4 regions of the Staphylococcus ursi genome follow, and region 3 is predicted to be linked to each of the others. Evidence: predicted binding sites of a transcription regulator. Region 3 holds the regulator's gene; each other region holds the start of a gene.
The links. The regulator Rex, encoded in region 3, represses fermentation and respiration genes when NADH is low (regulators of the CRP and FNR family bind a similar motif). The targets are predictions, from matches to a motif close to TTGTGAAATATTTCACAA.
Positions count from the first base shown of each region.

Region 1: GZH82_RS10370 (formate/nitrite transporter family protein) is a predicted target of Rex. The motif match lies at 2,130-2,147, and genes of this name have one in related genera.
Region 2: GZH82_RS06485 (citrate synthase) is a predicted target of Rex. The motif match lies at 1,660-1,677, and genes of this name have one in related genera.
Region 4: arcA (arginine deiminase) is a predicted target of Rex. The motif match lies at 2,352-2,369, and genes of this name have one in related genera.

Region 1 is NZ_CP048279.1:2,205,750-2,209,974, forward strand. Features, by position in the region: gene GZH82_RS10360 (hypothetical protein) at 1-249, shown strand, start outside; gene GZH82_RS10365 (amino acid permease) at 445-1,833, opposite strand; gene GZH82_RS10370 (formate/nitrite transporter family protein) at 2,201-3,043, shown strand; gene GZH82_RS10375 (hypothetical protein) at 3,131-3,466, shown strand; gene GZH82_RS10380 (hypothetical protein) at 3,473-3,655, shown strand; gene GZH82_RS10385 (hypothetical protein) at 3,870-4,061, opposite strand; gene GZH82_RS10390 (HAD family hydrolase) at 4,058-4,225, opposite strand, start outside.
Region 2 is NZ_CP048279.1:1,398,326-1,402,550, forward strand. Features, by position in the region: gene pyk (pyruvate kinase) at 1-1,324, shown strand, start outside; gene GZH82_RS06485 (citrate synthase) at 1,752-2,870, shown strand; gene icd (NADP-dependent isocitrate dehydrogenase) at 2,916-4,178, shown strand.
Region 3 is NZ_CP048279.1:1,923,611-1,927,835, reverse strand. Features, by position in the region: gene GZH82_RS08960 (ABC-F family ATP-binding cassette domain-containing protein) at 1-1,223, opposite strand, end outside; gene GZH82_RS08955 (redox-sensing transcriptional repressor Rex) at 1,377-2,024, shown strand; gene GZH82_RS08950 (sulfurtransferase TusA family protein) at 2,144-2,368, opposite strand; gene GZH82_RS08945 (YeeE/YedE family protein) at 2,393-3,475, opposite strand; gene GZH82_RS08940 (LacI family DNA-binding transcriptional regulator) at 3,711-4,225, shown strand, end outside.
Region 4 is NZ_CP048279.1:179,552-183,776, reverse strand. Features, by position in the region: gene GZH82_RS00810 (response regulator transcription factor) at 1-440, shown strand, start outside; gene GZH82_RS00805 (alpha/beta hydrolase) at 574-1,440, opposite strand; gene GZH82_RS00800 (arginine repressor) at 1,558-2,037, opposite strand; gene arcA (arginine deiminase) at 2,427-3,662, shown strand; gene argF (ornithine carbamoyltransferase) at 3,700-4,225, shown strand, end outside.

The sequences.
Region 1 (4,225 bases), 280 kb from region 3:
CAAGCCCAAGACATATTGACTATTTTGAAAGCGAAAGTCCACTCGTATTATCAACAATCACATCAACCCGTTCATACGCATGCATACAGTTCCTATCCTTACGACCTTTATTATATTTGCCTTTACAACTTGTATCACAATCCATTAGTCCCTATTGAATTTGGAAGTCAAAGCAAATTGAATCAAAGTTATATCCAACAAATTATACGAACACGTGCTTACTTTCAAATGTGTGCGATCACACTTTAAAACACTGTATGTGCGATTTTCAGCAAATTTAAAAAGCGGAATGACATCAGCCATCCCACTTTAAACACGCTTTACAATTAAAAATCGACACGCATATTGAAGCACGGATTCATCTCAACTATGCGAATATAAGCTCGATCATTATGATATCGCTATGTATCTCTTTCTCAAAATACAATACGATGCTTGTTACTTTTATAATTTAAAGTCTTCTTTGTCACGTTTATGATAGCCACGTAAAAAGAAAAATACAGCCATAAAACCTAAGAATAAGAAACCGATAATAACAGATACACGTGTTTCGTTATTAATTAACATTGCAACTAACACCATTAATAGAAATGTGATAGACAGATAGTTTGTCACTGGTGCAAGTGGCATTTTGAAAGGATGGTTTTCTAATTTTTCTGGAAATTTCTTTCTAAATTGAATATGGCTAAATAAAATCATAAACCATGGAATCATCCCAGGTAAAATAGATGCACTATAAACATAAACGAAAATATTTTCAGAACCATCAATAAATTGTGGTAATACGACATTTAAAATCACACCAATTAAAATACCAATAGATACAGCTAAAACTGTGTAAAATGGTACACCGTTTCTCATGACTTTTGTAAATATCGCTGGTAATTGACGATGTTGTGCTAAAGTAAAAATCATACGACTCGAACTGAAAATACCCGAGTTACAGCCTGACATCGCTGCTGTAATCACAACGAAGTTAATTAAACCTGCCGCAATCGTAATTCCGATTTTTGCGAATGTTGCAACAAATGGGCTACCAATGTCGTGCAATTCATTCCAAGGATAAACCGTTACAATGACAAAGATGGCACCGATATAAAAGATTAAAATACGCCAAATGACGCCGTTTACTGCTTTTTTAATATTTTTTTGAGGATCCTTCGTTTCACCTGCTGTAATACCGATCAACTCAACCCCTTGATATGAACCGATAACAATAGATAAAGCAAAGAAAAATCCTAACCAACCATTCGGCATGAAACCACCATGTGCTGTAAGATTGCTAAGACCGATTGGATTGCCTCCGTTCCCTATACCGAAGAAAATCAAACCGAAACCGGCAATAATCATCAAAATAATTGTCACGATTTTAATCATCGCAAACCAAAATTCAAATTCGCCAAACGCTTTTACAGAAACCGCATTGGCAGCTGTTAACAGAACAATGACAATCAGCCCTGGAATCCATGTCGGTAACTCTGGAAACCAAAACTTCATATATGCGCCAACTGCGATGACTTCCGACATCCCTACAACAATCCATTGAAAGATGTTGGCCCACGCAGTCACGTAACCTGCAACAGGGTGGATATAATCTGTAGCATAGTTTGCAAATGAACCAGTTGATGGATCAAGATAGACCATTTCTCCCATTGCGCGCATGATTAAAAATAAAAATAAACCTGCAACTAAATATGCAAAAATAACAGAGGGGCCTGTCCACGCAATCGTACTTGATGCCCCCATGAATAAACCGACACCGATAGTACCACCGAGTGCGATCATTTGAATCTGTCGAGAACTTAATCCTCTGTGTAATTGATTATCTACCATGACAACGTTCCATCTCCTTTTGTAACCCCTACTCATATAAAATTGATGTTGAACCGTGCATGTCGCTATTATACTATAAACTATCAGAATTTGAAGAAAAAATTAAAAACGTTAACCCATTCATTTACATTCTTATTTTTAACTCCAAACCGCCTTGATGCGCATATATCCGATACACCTTTAACCATTGATATATCGGTCATTCTACATAACACTTACGTTATCCTACTAAAAATCACTCTTTTATATGATAGCGCTCGCATAACCAACCGTCGAAATATTGTCACATTAAATTTTTGTGATTATATTCACATTATCTCCCGAATTGCTTATACTAGGTTTATTCTTTAAGAAAGGAATCTAATTTATGAAGGATACTAATATTAAATGGGATACAATTTTTTATGGTCGCCAGTGGGTTTCCAATATTATTGAGACGATTCAAAAGAAAGATGTACTTCAGAGCTTTTATCTAAGGCGTTATTTATTAAGAGCAATGATGGCGGGATTTATTATTAGCATCATTACCGTTTTTGTATTAACAGTTAAAACGACATTTGCGCCTGACGTAGCGCCTGGTCTAGTGAATATGGCGGGTGCATTTACCTTTAGTTTTGCCCTCGTGTTAATTCTGTTCACAAACTCTGAGCTTCTGACGAGTAATTTCATGTATTTTACGGTTGGTTTGTATTATCACTTGATTCGTCCGACGCGTGTACTTAAAATATTCACGTTATGTTTTATTGGGAATATGATTGGTGCTGTCATTTTGTTTAGCTTACTACGATTATCCAACGTCATGACACCGGATATGCTACAAATGCTTGACCATACAGTACAAGTCAAAATTCATGATTATAGTTTTCAAAACATTTTAGTCCGTGCGATTTTCGCAAATTTCTTTATTAACATTGCGTTAGTCATTGCCATGCAAATTGATGATGTGTTGGCCAAAATGTTTGTCATGATGTTCGGCGTGACGATTTTCGCATTTATGGGCTATGAACACGTCGTTTATAATGCTTGTCTGTTTATCGCCAGTGCCATTTATCAAACAGATGCTTTCAACGCATTGCATATGACCAAAAACATTGTCGGGGCTTTTCTAGGCAACTATATCGGTGGCGGACTGATTATCGGACTGTTCTATGCTTATCTTAATGATCACGGTCAATTCAAAGCGATTAGAAAAGACAACCAAAAGAACTAATGCATCGTTTGAGAAAGATAGGGACATGTCATCACAGATTGTGGTCTATGTTATAATAAGGACAATTCAAAGACTAAGGAGCATATTATGGATCGCGGACGTATCATAAGAGGTGTTCTCATCTCAATCATTTTAGGTCTACTCTTTTTCTTTCTAAATCAAACACAATCCACCTATACGACAACTGAGTTATTGCTACGCTCAGTACTCGTTGCCATTGTTTTTGCAGTATTATACTTCGTCGTCTTCACGATTTTAAGTCACGACACACGAAAACGCACCTATGGGCCGCCCCTGCTTATTGGCATCATCCTAGGTATACTAGTTGGGCAATGGCTAGAGCATGCTTTGGTTGGTCTCGCAATAGGTGTTGCAGTCAGCTTAATCGTTGGTGCAATACGACAACGTTTTTTTAAGGAGTGATGAGATATGTCAACACAGACGATTGGTATGATTGTCATCGTAATTCTTTTAATTAGTTTTCTTCCTAACGCCTATATGTTATATAAAACCTCAAAGGAAGGCACTGAGAACACACGCTACAAATTAATGGTGGGTGTAGACGCCATGCTATTAGTGTTAATTATTGCTGCCATCTTATTACTAACATAAACAATGCTCATGACATCACAACTGAATCATTGTTGAACTGAACTTGTGGTGTCATGAACTTTCTCTTTGTTATTCCAAATGGATAAATGCATCCCTTGTTATTACTATTCTCCACATTGAAGCCATCCCTTTTACAACAAATGCCACAGTTCACATTCCAAAAGAAAAACGTAGATACCATCACCTCAAATGAGCATGATACCTACGTTTGACATTAAATTTTACCTTGTAAGAAAAAATAATAAATGATTGAAGCAAGCACTGCGTAGACGATGAGTCCTGTTGCAGCGGATAACACATGGATGCGCATCGGAATATGCTTTTGAAAACGTGGCGCTAACACTAAATTGCCGACTAAAATAATCAAAGGCGCCACGATGAAAAATAATATCATTTCTAAACTCATTGTTGAACTCCATTAAAATATTGTGCGACGACTTGACTCAAATCTACATCTTTGGCAAGTAAATCCAATTCCGAAAAATCACTTTGAGCCGTAAATTGATTTGGGTTTACGATAACATCGAGTCCTGCACGAATCGCGCCTGTCGCACCATTCACTGAATCCTC
Region 2 (4,225 bases), 530 kb from region 3:
TTTAAATACGGGAGAACTTAAAAATAAAAAAGGAGTCAACTTACCGGGTGTACGTGTCAACTTACCGGGTATTACAGATAAAGATGCGCAAGATATTCGTTTTGGTATCGAACAAGACGTTGACTTCATTGCGGCAAGTTTCGTTCGTCGTGCAAGTGACGTTTTAGAAATCCGTAAAATTTTAGAAGAAGTGGGCAACCGTACAATTAGCATTATCCCTAAAATCGAAAACCAAGAAGGTATCGATAATATTGAGGAAATTCTTGAAGTTTCTGATGGCTTAATGGTAGCCAGAGGGGATATGGGTGTTGAAATTCCACCAGAAGCAGTGCCGATTGTACAAAAAGATTTAATCCGTAAATGTAATAAGCTTGGAAAACCAGTTATTACTGCAACACAAATGTTAGACTCAATGCAACGTAATCCTCGTGCGACACGTGCAGAAGCGTCTGACGTAGCTAACGCAATTTACGATGGTACAGATGCAGTCATGCTTTCAGGTGAAACTGCAGCAGGGGCTTATCCAGAAGAAGCGGTTAAAGCAATGCATGATATCGCAGTAGCTGCAGAACAAGCTCAAAACTATAAACAACTGTTATCAGATCGTACAAAACTTGTTGAAACATCACTAGTAAACGCAATTGGTGTATCTGCTGCACACACAGCTTTAAACCTAAGTGTTAAAGCGATTGTGGCTGCAACAGAAAGTGGTAAAACTGCACGTACCATTTCTAAATACAGACCCAAATCTGATATTATCGCAGTGACACCATTCGAAACAACTGCGCGTCAATGTACACTTGTATGGGGTGTTTACCCAGTCGTTCGTGAAGGTAACTTTACTACAGACGAATTATTGAACAATTCTGTAGCAACAGCAATCGAAAGCGAACGTGTTGAAAACGGTGATTTACTCATTATCATTGCAGGTGTACCAACAGGTGAGTCTGGTACAACAAACTTAATGAAATTACATCTTGTTGGTGAAGACTTAGCAAGTGGTCAAGGAATTGGTCGTAACTCTGCAGTAGGTCGTACAGTCGTTGTGAACAATGGTTCTGAATTAAAAGGCCGCGACTTAGATCAAGCAGTTATTGTGACACCATCGATTGATGAGAGCATTACCCCATATTTAGATCAGGCTGTTGCTTTAGTTACTGAAGAAGCTGGTTTAACTTCTTCAAGTGCTATTATTGGACTTGAAAAAGGTATTCCAACTGTTGTAGGCGTCAACAACGTCGTCAATACAATTCCTGATAATGCATTAGTTACAGTAGATGCGACACAAGGTAAAGTTTATGAAGGTTATGCGAACGTGCTATAATTTTTAAATAGATGATACTGTATTAATTTTAAAAAGGTTGGTAAGGTGAATACGCCTTATCAACCCTTTTTTTAAACTGTTATGTGAAAACCCTTTCTGTATCACATGTACGACTTCGGGTGCAAAAAGAGTTTAATTACACTTAAATTAATATTTCTACAAATATACTCTGTCATCAAATCTTTTTATTATTAATGATAATGAATGCAAATGATGATGTGTTTTTTCTAAGACTAGTGATGAAAACATAACAGAAAACGCTTTATATCAGTGTTTTAGAAATTAATGAAATCATTTTAACCGAATTATTATAAGATTATTCTGACATATGTCAGTTCTTAAAAAGTTCACAAAACGTATCATATTGGCTATAATAGTTATTGAAAGCCATTACAAAGAACGAATATAAAGTAAAGGGGAATTTCATATGGCAGAATTAATGAGAGGTTTAGAAGGGGTAATCGCAACTGAAACAAAAATCAGTTCAATTATCGATAGCCAACTCACATATGCGGGATACGATATCGATGATTTAACTGAAAATGCACAATTTGAAGAGATTGTTTTCTTATTGTGGAAATATCGATTACCGACGAAACAAGAATTATCTGAATTAAAAGAAAAATTATTTGAGTACATGACTTTAAATCCGAGAATGTATAGTCATTTTGAAGAATATACCATTGATAAAGTACATCCTATGACGGCGTTACGTACATCGGTTTCTTATTTAGCGCACTTTGATGAAAATGCCGATGATAACGATGAAGAAGCATTACAAGAGCGTGCGATTCGTATTCAAGCAAAAATCGCATCACTCGTCGCTTCGTTTGCAAGAGTAAGAGAAGGGAAAGAACCGGTTAAGCCTGATCCTTCTTTAAGCTATGCAGCGAATTTCTTATACATGCTTAGAGGGGAAAAACCGACTGATGTAGAGGTAGAAGGTTTTAATAAAGCATTGATTTTACATGCTGATCACGAATTAAATGCATCAGCGTTTACAGCGCGTTGTGCCGTGTCATCATTATCAGATATGTATTCAGGTGTCACAGCTGCAGTATCATCATTAAAAGGACCGTTACATGGTGGTGCAAACGAACGCGTAATCCAAATGTTGACTGAAATTGGTTCAGTGGACAACGTTGAAGACTACTTACAAAAAGCATTTGCAAATAAAGATAAAGTAATGGGCTTCGGTCACCGCGTTTATAAAAATGGTGATCCACGTGCGAAATACTTGAAAGAAATGAGCCAAAAAATCACTAACGAAACTGGACAAAGTGAATTGTTCGATGTTTCTGTTAAAATAGCAGAAATCATGAAAGAAGAAAAAGGATTATTGCCTAACGTTGACTTTTACAGTGCGACAGTTTATCACAGCATGGGCATTGATCATGATCTCTTTACACCAATTTTTGCAGTAAGTCGTACATCTGGTTGGACTGCGCACATTTTAGAACAATTAAGAGATAACAGAATTATGCGTCCTCGTGCAACATATATCGGTGATGTTAACCGTAAATATGTGCCAATTGAAGAGCGCTAATTAAGTCTATATATCATAAAGTTTCAAAATTCGGAGGTATTAAACATGAGTGAAAAGATCGTAAAAACGGACAGCGGGTTACAAGTCCCAAATCAACCAATCGTACCATTTATTATCGGTGACGGTATCGGGCCAGATATTTGGAAAGCAGCAAGTCGCGTCATTGATGCTGCCGTAGAAAAAGCTTATGCCGGTGAGAAAAAAATTGATTGGAAAGAAGTGTTAGCGGGTCAAAAAGCTTATGACCAAACGGGTGAATGGTTACCAACAGCAACATTAGATACAATTAAAGAATATTTAATTGCTATTAAAGGACCATTAACAACGCCAATCGGTGGCGGTATCCGTTCATTAAACGTAGCCTTACGTCAAGAATTAGACTTATTTAACTGTTTACGTCCAGTACGTTGGTTCAAAGGTGTACCTTCACCAGTGAAACATCCAGAACAAACGGATATGGTCATCTTCCGTGAAAATACTGAAGATATTTACGCGGGTATCGAATTTAAAGAAGGTAGCGAAGAAGTTAAAAAAGTAATTGATTTCTTACAAAATGAAATGGGTGCTAAAAATATTCGCTTCCCTGAAACTTCAGGTATCGGTATTAAGCCAGTGTCTAAAGAAGGTACAGAGCGTTTAGTACGTGCAGCCATTCAATATGCAATCGATAACAATCGTAAATCAGTGACACTTGTGCATAAAGGTAACATTATGAAGTTTACTGAAGGTGCATTCAAACAATGGGGTTATGATTTAGCTGAAAATGAATTCGGTAATCAAGTGTTCACATGGCAACAATATGATCGTCTTGTTGAAGAAAAAGGGAAAGACGAAGCGAACAAAATTCAAGATCAAGCTGAAAAAGATGGCAAAATCATTATTAAAGATTCTATTGCAGACATTTTCTTACAACAAATTTTAACACGTCCAGCTGATCATGATGTTGTTGCGACAATGAACCTTAACGGTGACTATATTTCTGATGCATTAGCAGCTCAAGTAGGCGGTATCGGTATTGCACCAGGTGCGAATATCAATTCTGAAACAGGTCACGCGATTTTTGAAGCGACTCACGGTACAGCTCCGAAATATGCTGATTTAGATAAAGTGAATCCTTCATCAGTCTTGCTTTCAGGTGTCATGTTGTTAGAACACATCGGCTGGCAAGAAGCAGCGGATTTAATTACAAATTCTGTTGAAAAAACGATTGCTTCAAAAGTTGTAACGTATGACTTTGCACGTTTAATGGAAGGTGCAACTGAAGTAAAAACATCTGAATTTGCAGATGAATTGATTAAAAATTTATAATGAGATGATTCGAAGGCGATCGGACATAAAATTTTTGATGCTATTGG
Region 3 (4,225 bases):
TTATTAGAACGGAACTCTGCTTGTTTCTGGTCATAATAGCCAATTTTCAAGTTAGCCCCTTCAATGATTTGACCTGAGAGAGGGGGAACTCGTTTTGCTAAAGTTTTAATTAATGTCGATTTCCCAATACCATTCGGACCGATAATCCCAATGTGGTCGCCTTTATTAATTTCAAAATGAATCGGTACTGTAATTGGTGCGCTGTAACCAATCTCTAAGTCTTGTATATGCATGACGTCATTGCCCGTATTGCGATCGAAATCGAATTGAATGTTCGCACTTCTCGCATCGAGCATTGGCTTTTCAATACGTGCCATTTTTTCTAACATTTTACGACGACTTTTTGCCATGCCGCTTGTAGATGCACGGGTAATATTTTTCTCGACAAACGTTTCTAGCCGTTTGATTTCGCTTTGTTGGCGTTCATATTCCGCGAGTCGCTTTTGAAAGTATTGATCACGTAACTGGATAAACTTTGTATAATTTCCGACATAATGTTTCACTTCGCCAAGAGAGACGTCATAGATTTGCGTCACAATTTTATCGAGGAAGAAGCGGTCATGTGAAATAATGACGATAGCGCCTTTAAAATATTTCAAATAATCTTCTAACCATTCTGTTGTCGCCATGTCTAAATGGTTTGTCGGTTCATCGAGTAAAAGCAAGTCAGGTTCACTCAATAACATTTGTGCGAGAGAGAGACGCGTTTTTTGACCACCACTAAAATCGTTAATTGGACGGTCGTAATCGGCTTCACTAAAATCAAGGCCATTCAACACAGTTTTAATTTTACTGTCATAATGATAGCCACCGAGTTGTTCAAATTCATTGGATAATTGTTCATATTTTGCGATATGTGTTTGATATTCTGTTGTTTCATAAGCTTCGGCATGTGCAGCAAGCCAGTCTGTTTCTTCTTGCATGCGCTTGCCAATCGCTTTAACTTTTTCAAAAGGTTTTGCCATTTCTTCAAAAACAGTATTTTCAGCATTTAAAGTCATTTGTTGTGTCAAATAGCCGAGTTTAAGACCTTTGATTTTTGAGATATGGCCTGAGTCATATGATTCCACACCTGCGATAATTTTCATCAATGTGGATTTCCCCGCACCGTTTCGACCTACGATACCAATGCGCTCACCCGTTTTCACTTCAAAATTAACGCCTTCAAAAATTTCTTCGCCATCAAACGATTTCGTAATCTGACTTAACTGCATTAAAATCATAGGGCATACTCCTTTCATTCTTATTTATTGTACATCAAATCCTATATGTATCAAATACTAAATGTTTCCTTATCATATAAATTAAGTTATAATAAAACACACACACTGTGAAAGCTATCACATACATTAGAAATCATATCGGAGGACTTCAAAATGGGAAAATCAATGAACAAAATTCCTAGAGCGACTTTAAAACGTCTCCCTTTGTATTATAGATTTGTGAATACTTTAAAAGCGAAAGGCGAAGATCGTGTTAATTCGAAAGCCATTAGCGAAGGCTTAAATATAGATTCAGCCACAATACGTCGAGATTTTTCTTATTTTGGTGAATTAGGTAAAAAAGGTTACGGTTATAATATTGATAGTTTATTAGAATTTTTTAAGTCAGAATTGAGTGATTCAGATATTATCAAAATTGGTATTGTCGGTGTCGGTCACTTAGGTACGGCTTTAATTTCTTATAACTTTTCAATCCATGATGATATGACCATTACAGAAGCTTTTGACATTAGAGAAGACATTATCGGTACAACAGTAGGGGATATTACGATTAAGTCGATGGATGACATTAAAGAAACCATTGCTTCAGGCGAATTAGAAGTTGTCATTATTGCGACACCTGAATCAGCAGCACAAGCAGTGACAGATCAGTTAGTAGAAGCAGGCATCAAAGGTATCTTGAACTTTACACCAAAACGTGTTCACGCGCCACAATCAGTACAAGTGCATCAAATTGACTTAGGGATTGAACTCCAATCGCTACTCTTCTTTATGAAAAATTATGGTACGACAGAAGGGTAAATGTTGATGAACTGTGCTCATAATAAATAGCTCATTTTAGAGTGCGCTAAATATGACTAGATAACAAAAAAGCAACGTCCTTGTGATTAGGTGGGCGTTGCTTTTTTGTACGTTAATCATTAAGCTTTTTGAACGGTAATGGTCCAAGAAGCATCACCTAATTGCTCAAATTCAGTAATCGGATAATTCTGCTCTGCTGCCCATTGAGGTATAGCTTCTGTAGCTTGTGTGCAATCGAAATCAATTTTCAATTCATCCCCAATATTTAAACCTTCCATTTTCTTTTGTGCTTCTATTAATGGGAAAGGGCATACCATTCCGATAGTGCCTAATTCGTGTTTCATCATTTATCACCTTTCTTTAATGATTTAATGAGATGCATTTGCTGAAGTACTAGCAATATGCGTTTGACGTCGTGCGGCATTTAGTGGTTTTACAAATAAGAAATAACTGATAAACCATGTCCCTAGTATCATTGAAGCTAAACCTAACCATCCTTGCCATGAAAGCGCTGCTGTAGCAACTAAACCATTACCGATAGAGCAACCTCCAGCGACTGCTGCACCAAAACCCATAAAAGCGCCACCAATGGCACTGTTACGAATGGTTTTAATATCTGGTAAACGCCATTTAAACTCTTTTGCACCACGCGCAGCAATATAAGAACCTAAGAAAATACCCAATACAAGGAAGACGCCCCAATCAATTAGAGATAAATCGCCTGTAGTTAAAAATTGAATGATATGTGCAGAAGGTGTCGTAATACCTAAACCCCCTTCACGCCCAGTTGAATAACTCATCGGCCAAGCGATTAACGCAATCAGTCCTATTGCAATCGCTGCAACAAATGGATGGAATCGTTTTTCAAATAAAAAGTAACGTACACCTGTATAACGTGATTTTAATTTCGGAATCGTCACTTTAGGTTTTGGCTTACGTAAAGTTTTGATGACTAAAAATACTGTTATACTCACTAATGCGGTAATCCACAACCAACTCGGTATACCAGTTGAAGTAGAAATATCTGCATTAGCGACGGTTTGGCTGTTAATGACATTTTTCAATGGTAATAAAATGCCAAATTTTGAAATCGCAGCAAACAATCCATACATAACCAACGCGATCCAACTTCCTATAAGACCTTCACCAGCACGATACCACGTTCCTGTTGCACATCCACCAGCCAATACAATACCTACACCAAAAATAAATGATCCAATGATGGTGCCGACAATAGGGAAGGTACCATTATGTATAGTCAAAACACCTATGGACGTAAAAACAAATAACCCGACCGCTTGAATTGAAATAGCAACTAGTAAGGCATAGAACATTTTATTGTTTTTTTGCACATACATATCTCTAAAGCCTCCTGTTAGGCAAAATCGTGTACGTTGCATAACGAAACCGAGTAAAACCCCAACAGTTAAACCACTGATCATTGTCCACATAAGAATAACCCCTTTCCATATCCGATTATTTAAATAGGTATTATACGGGATATACAAAATGAATGCAATAAAATCCATAGAATAATTTTAAAAATACCTATTAGTCATCACATGTTGAAATTGTTCGCTAAGACTTGAATGTTACATTTTATTTTTACACTGCATCGTATTTTATACAGAAATAGCGAGAGGTTTTATGATAAAATAGCTATTGAGACTGTGAGGTGATGAACAATTGAATATACAGGATATCGCCAATCTAGCAGGCGTTTCTAAAAGTACAGTTTCAAGGTATTTGAATCAAGGGTCGATTAGTTTAAAGACAAAGCGAAAAATTCAACACGTCATTGATACATACGGTTATGAACCGAATCAGTTTGCTCAAAGTTTAAGAGCACAAAAAAGTATGATGATTGGCATTATTTTCCCACGAATGTATTCTCATGCCGTGGCCCAAACTGTTAAAGGGATTAAAGCGAAATGTGACGAATTTGGCTATCAAATGTTATTGAATTTGACTGAGCGTCATGTGGAACAGGAACTTGATGCGCTGAAATCATTTAAAAGAAGTAAAGTAGACGGCATTTTATTTATGGCGACTGCAGTGACAGATGTACATATGGCTGTCATTCAAGAGATAGATAAGCCAGTCATCATCATTGGTCAAGCGCATGCGTCGTTAAGTTCGGTTTACCACAATGATTATCAAGCTGGTCAATTAATGGGACAAGAAATTGTAGCGCAAGGGAA
Region 4 (4,225 bases), 1.2 Mb from region 3:
TCGAAATGCCTGGATTGACTGGTCTTGAAGTATTACAACACATTCGTGAACAAGCCATCGACGTGAAGGTCATTATTGTCACTACATTTAAACGTCCAGGATACTTTGAAACAGCGGTGGCACACGATGTCGATGCATATGTATTAAAGGAACGTTCTGTCGATGAGCTCGTTCAGACGATACATCGTGTTATGGCAGGTCAAAAAGAATACAGTGACGCATTAATGACCTCGCTTGTGACAGAGCGCAACCCTCTCACTGATAAAGAACAATGGGTATTGAAAGAAATTGGAAAAGGGCTCACCAGTAAAGAAATTGCACAAACCCTTTATTTATCGGATGGAACAATACGCAATTATACGTCGACTATTATTGACAAACTCCAAGCAGACAACCGCTTCGATGCATGGAAAAAAGCTCATGACAAAGGATGGATATAGCGCGAGAACTGCCTTTTGCGCATACCTTCCATACATCCACATATCCTAAAAAACGACCATGCACAGCTTGATACGCATGCGGTGGTCGTTTCATGTTAATTCAGTTGTCATCGTTTCTAAATGTGTCTCACAGTTATTTGCCCCACAAAAATTGAATCAGTTCACGTGCGACTTTTTCATTATCATGTAATTCACTATGCTGTGCACTTGGACCGACATATTCGGATTCACGATACATCTTCGCACTGTCCCCGAGTAGATACTTTAATGAACGAGAAGACGTATTCGATACACTGCCGTCAGAGTGCGTCCCGTCTTTTAAGTCTCCGTAAATATTCAGTACATCAATATTTTTCCCTTTGTAGACCTCTTTCAATACGCGTAAATCTTGGTATGGCGGGTTCATGCGACTTGGCTTACCCTCCGCATCAAGCGTAATTTCATTCACTTCTTCATTCATATGCAACACACCGTTAAACGTCCCTGCGATATTCACTTGACGTTGCAACTGTGGTAATGCGGTATCTTTACCGTATGTCGCCATATATTGTGCAAAAGTCATATTCGCCATTGAATGTCCGACAAAGTTAAATTTTTTAATATGATACTCTGTTTGCAATGCGACTAATACATTTTTAAACCATTCTGCATTCACATCTGGCTCTTCTTCTTTATTCTCTTTCAATACGACTTGTACGATAGGGTTAATCGTGTCACTATCCAAATGTCCTTTTAATTTCACTTCACCCGCTTCGTCCACGTGCGCGGTAATGACATCTTGCGTGACACCTTGATTTTCCGCTTGTTTTACTAAAAACCGTTCAGAGTTCACAGTCCCGCCGTAACCGTGCAAAAATAACGTGGGTGTTGCGCTATCAATATACTTGACATGTTTTGGATTATTGGCGATAGATGTATTACGGTAAATGCCTAAATACGTTACCCACCCGACAATCAATAGCACCACTATGCCAATACTCCATTTCCAAAACTTTTTCATGGATGTCACCTCTTTATACGCCCTCGATGCAGTCTCATCGATGTTTACTAAATTTACCTGATTCTATTGTAAAATCCATGAAAAGTCAATATTGCACAACTTTTCTATATATTAAGGTTAGTGTTTCGCATGCGACGCTTCATACGTTTGGTTGAACAATTTGTAATGTACAAATTTCGAAAGTTCATTCGAATGCGTAATCACTAAGATGGTATCATTACCGCCTACCGTACCAATCACTTCTTTTAAATTCATTTGATCGATGTAAAAATTCACCGTTTGCGCAAAGCCAGGTGACGTTTTAATAATTAAGTACGTATCTTTAATACTAAGCGAAATAATCTCCTCTTGATACAAATCAATGAGTCTTGCTTTCGCTTCTTTTTGTGCATTTTCGTTATATTGTCTGTAGCATCGTTGTTGGTTTTCTGATGGCATTTTATAAATCTTCAACTCATTTAAATCTCGACTAATCGTGGCAAGACTATATCGGATTCCAAAATGCTGTTCAATATAATCTACAATTTCTGCTTTCGTATGAATATCGTGTTCCTTTACAACCATCGATACTAAGTCTAATCTCTTACTCTTCTTCATACTTTTAAACTCCTTAATCTGATGATAGGTCAGTCAGACAACCATACACATCATTATCATAACAAAATATTTTATTCTCAGATGTGAACTTTTTGGCACCTCTCAAAACCCCCTTTTTCTTGTTCATCAGACGCACCCACCTAGTCGACTGGATATCCATACATCATATTGAATGAAGCACCATCTTTCATTGCGTACTTCGTGTCATATTCAATGATTATTCATCCGTATGAACTATTCTAGTACTCGGCATGCATAATCTATCAATTTTATGTATTGAATAAATCATTTACATGAAGTTTTAGACATATCAATTGAGAAAACATTCACAACTCAATAACTGAAAGCGCTTTATAATCTGGGTGTAATCAATTAAAGGAGGCATAACAATGGAAAAAGGACCCATCCAAGTGAATAGTGAAATTGGCAGATTAAAAACCGTTTTACTCAAGCGACCAGGCAAAGAATTAGAAAATCTTGTGCCTGATCATCTCAGTGGCTTATTATTTGACGATATTCCTTACTTGAAAGTCGCACAAGAAGAACACGACAAGTTTGCCCAAGTTTTAAGAGATGAAGGCGTTGAAGTTGTTTACCTCGAAAAATTAGCCGCAGAAGCGATTGCAGATAAAGCGGTACGTGATCAATTTATTGATGATATTTTATCTGAATCTCAAAAAACAGTACTTGGTCATGAAAAAGAAATTAAAGCACTCTTTGAAACATTAAGTGATCAAGACCTCGTAGATAGAATCATGGCAGGTGTACGTAAAGAAGAAATCCAACTCGAAACCAACCATCTTGTTGAATATATGGATGACAGATATCCATTTTATTTAGACCCTATGCCAAACCTTTATTTCACGAGAGATCCTCAAGCTTCAATCGGACGTGGCGTGACAATTAATCGTATGTATTGGAGAGCACGTCGTAGAGAATCTATCTTTATGACCTACATTCTTAAACATCACCCACGTTTCAAAGATGCAGATGTCCCTGTTTGGTTGGATCGAAATTCACCATTCAATATCGAAGGTGGAGACGAGTTAGTGCTTTCAAAAGAAGTCTTGGCTATTGGTATATCAGAACGGACTTCAGCACAAGCCATCGAACGCTTAGCACGTCAAATTTTGTTTGATGAGCAATCCACTTTTACAAAAGTATTAGCGATTGAAATACCAAATAGTCGAAGTTTCATGCATTTAGACACAGTTTTTACCATGATTGATTATGACAAATTCACAATGCATGCGGCTATCTTTAAAGAAGAAAATCATATGAATATTTTTACAATCGAAAAAGATGAAGTAACAAACGATATTAAAATCTCACATTCAAGCCAACTTAAAGCGACGTTAGAAGATGCTTTACATGTGGATCATATTGAATTTATCCCAACAGGCAACGGCGATGTTATTGATGGTGCACGCGAACAATGGAACGACGGCTCAAACACATTAACCATTCGTCCTGGTGTCGTCGTAACATATGACCGTAACTACGTTTCAAACCAATTGTTAAGAGATAAAGGGGTCAAAGTGATAGAAATTACAGGCAGTGAATTGGTGCGTGGTCGTGGCGGCCCAAGATGTATGAGTCAACCTTTATACAGAGAAGACATATAAATACTTCATCATCTTAAATATAGAAAGGATTTTTAAAATGACAGACATTCAAAAACCATTAAATTTAAAAGGTAGACATTTATTAAAAGAAGATGATTTTACTAAAAAAGAATTTTCAGACTTAATTGATTTTGCGATAACTTTAAAATCTTATAAACAACAAGGCATCCCACACCGCTATTTAGAAGGTAAAAACATTGCTTTATTATTCGAAAAAACATCGACACGAACACGCGCTGCTTTTACAGTGGCTTCTATCGATTTAGGTGCACATCCTGAATTTTTAGGTAAAAACGACATCCAATTAGGCAAAAAAGAATCTGTAGAAGATACAGCAAAAGTATTAGGTCGCATGTTCGACGGTATTGAGTTCCGTGGTTTTTCACAAGATACTGTAGAAGCATTAGCACAACATTCTGGTGTCCCTGTGTGGAACGGACTCACTGACGCTTGGCACCCAACGCAAATGTTAGCGGATTATATGACAATCAAAGAAAACTTTGGTCATTTAGATGGTATTAAACTCACATACGTCGGCGATGGCCGTAACAATGTCGCAAATT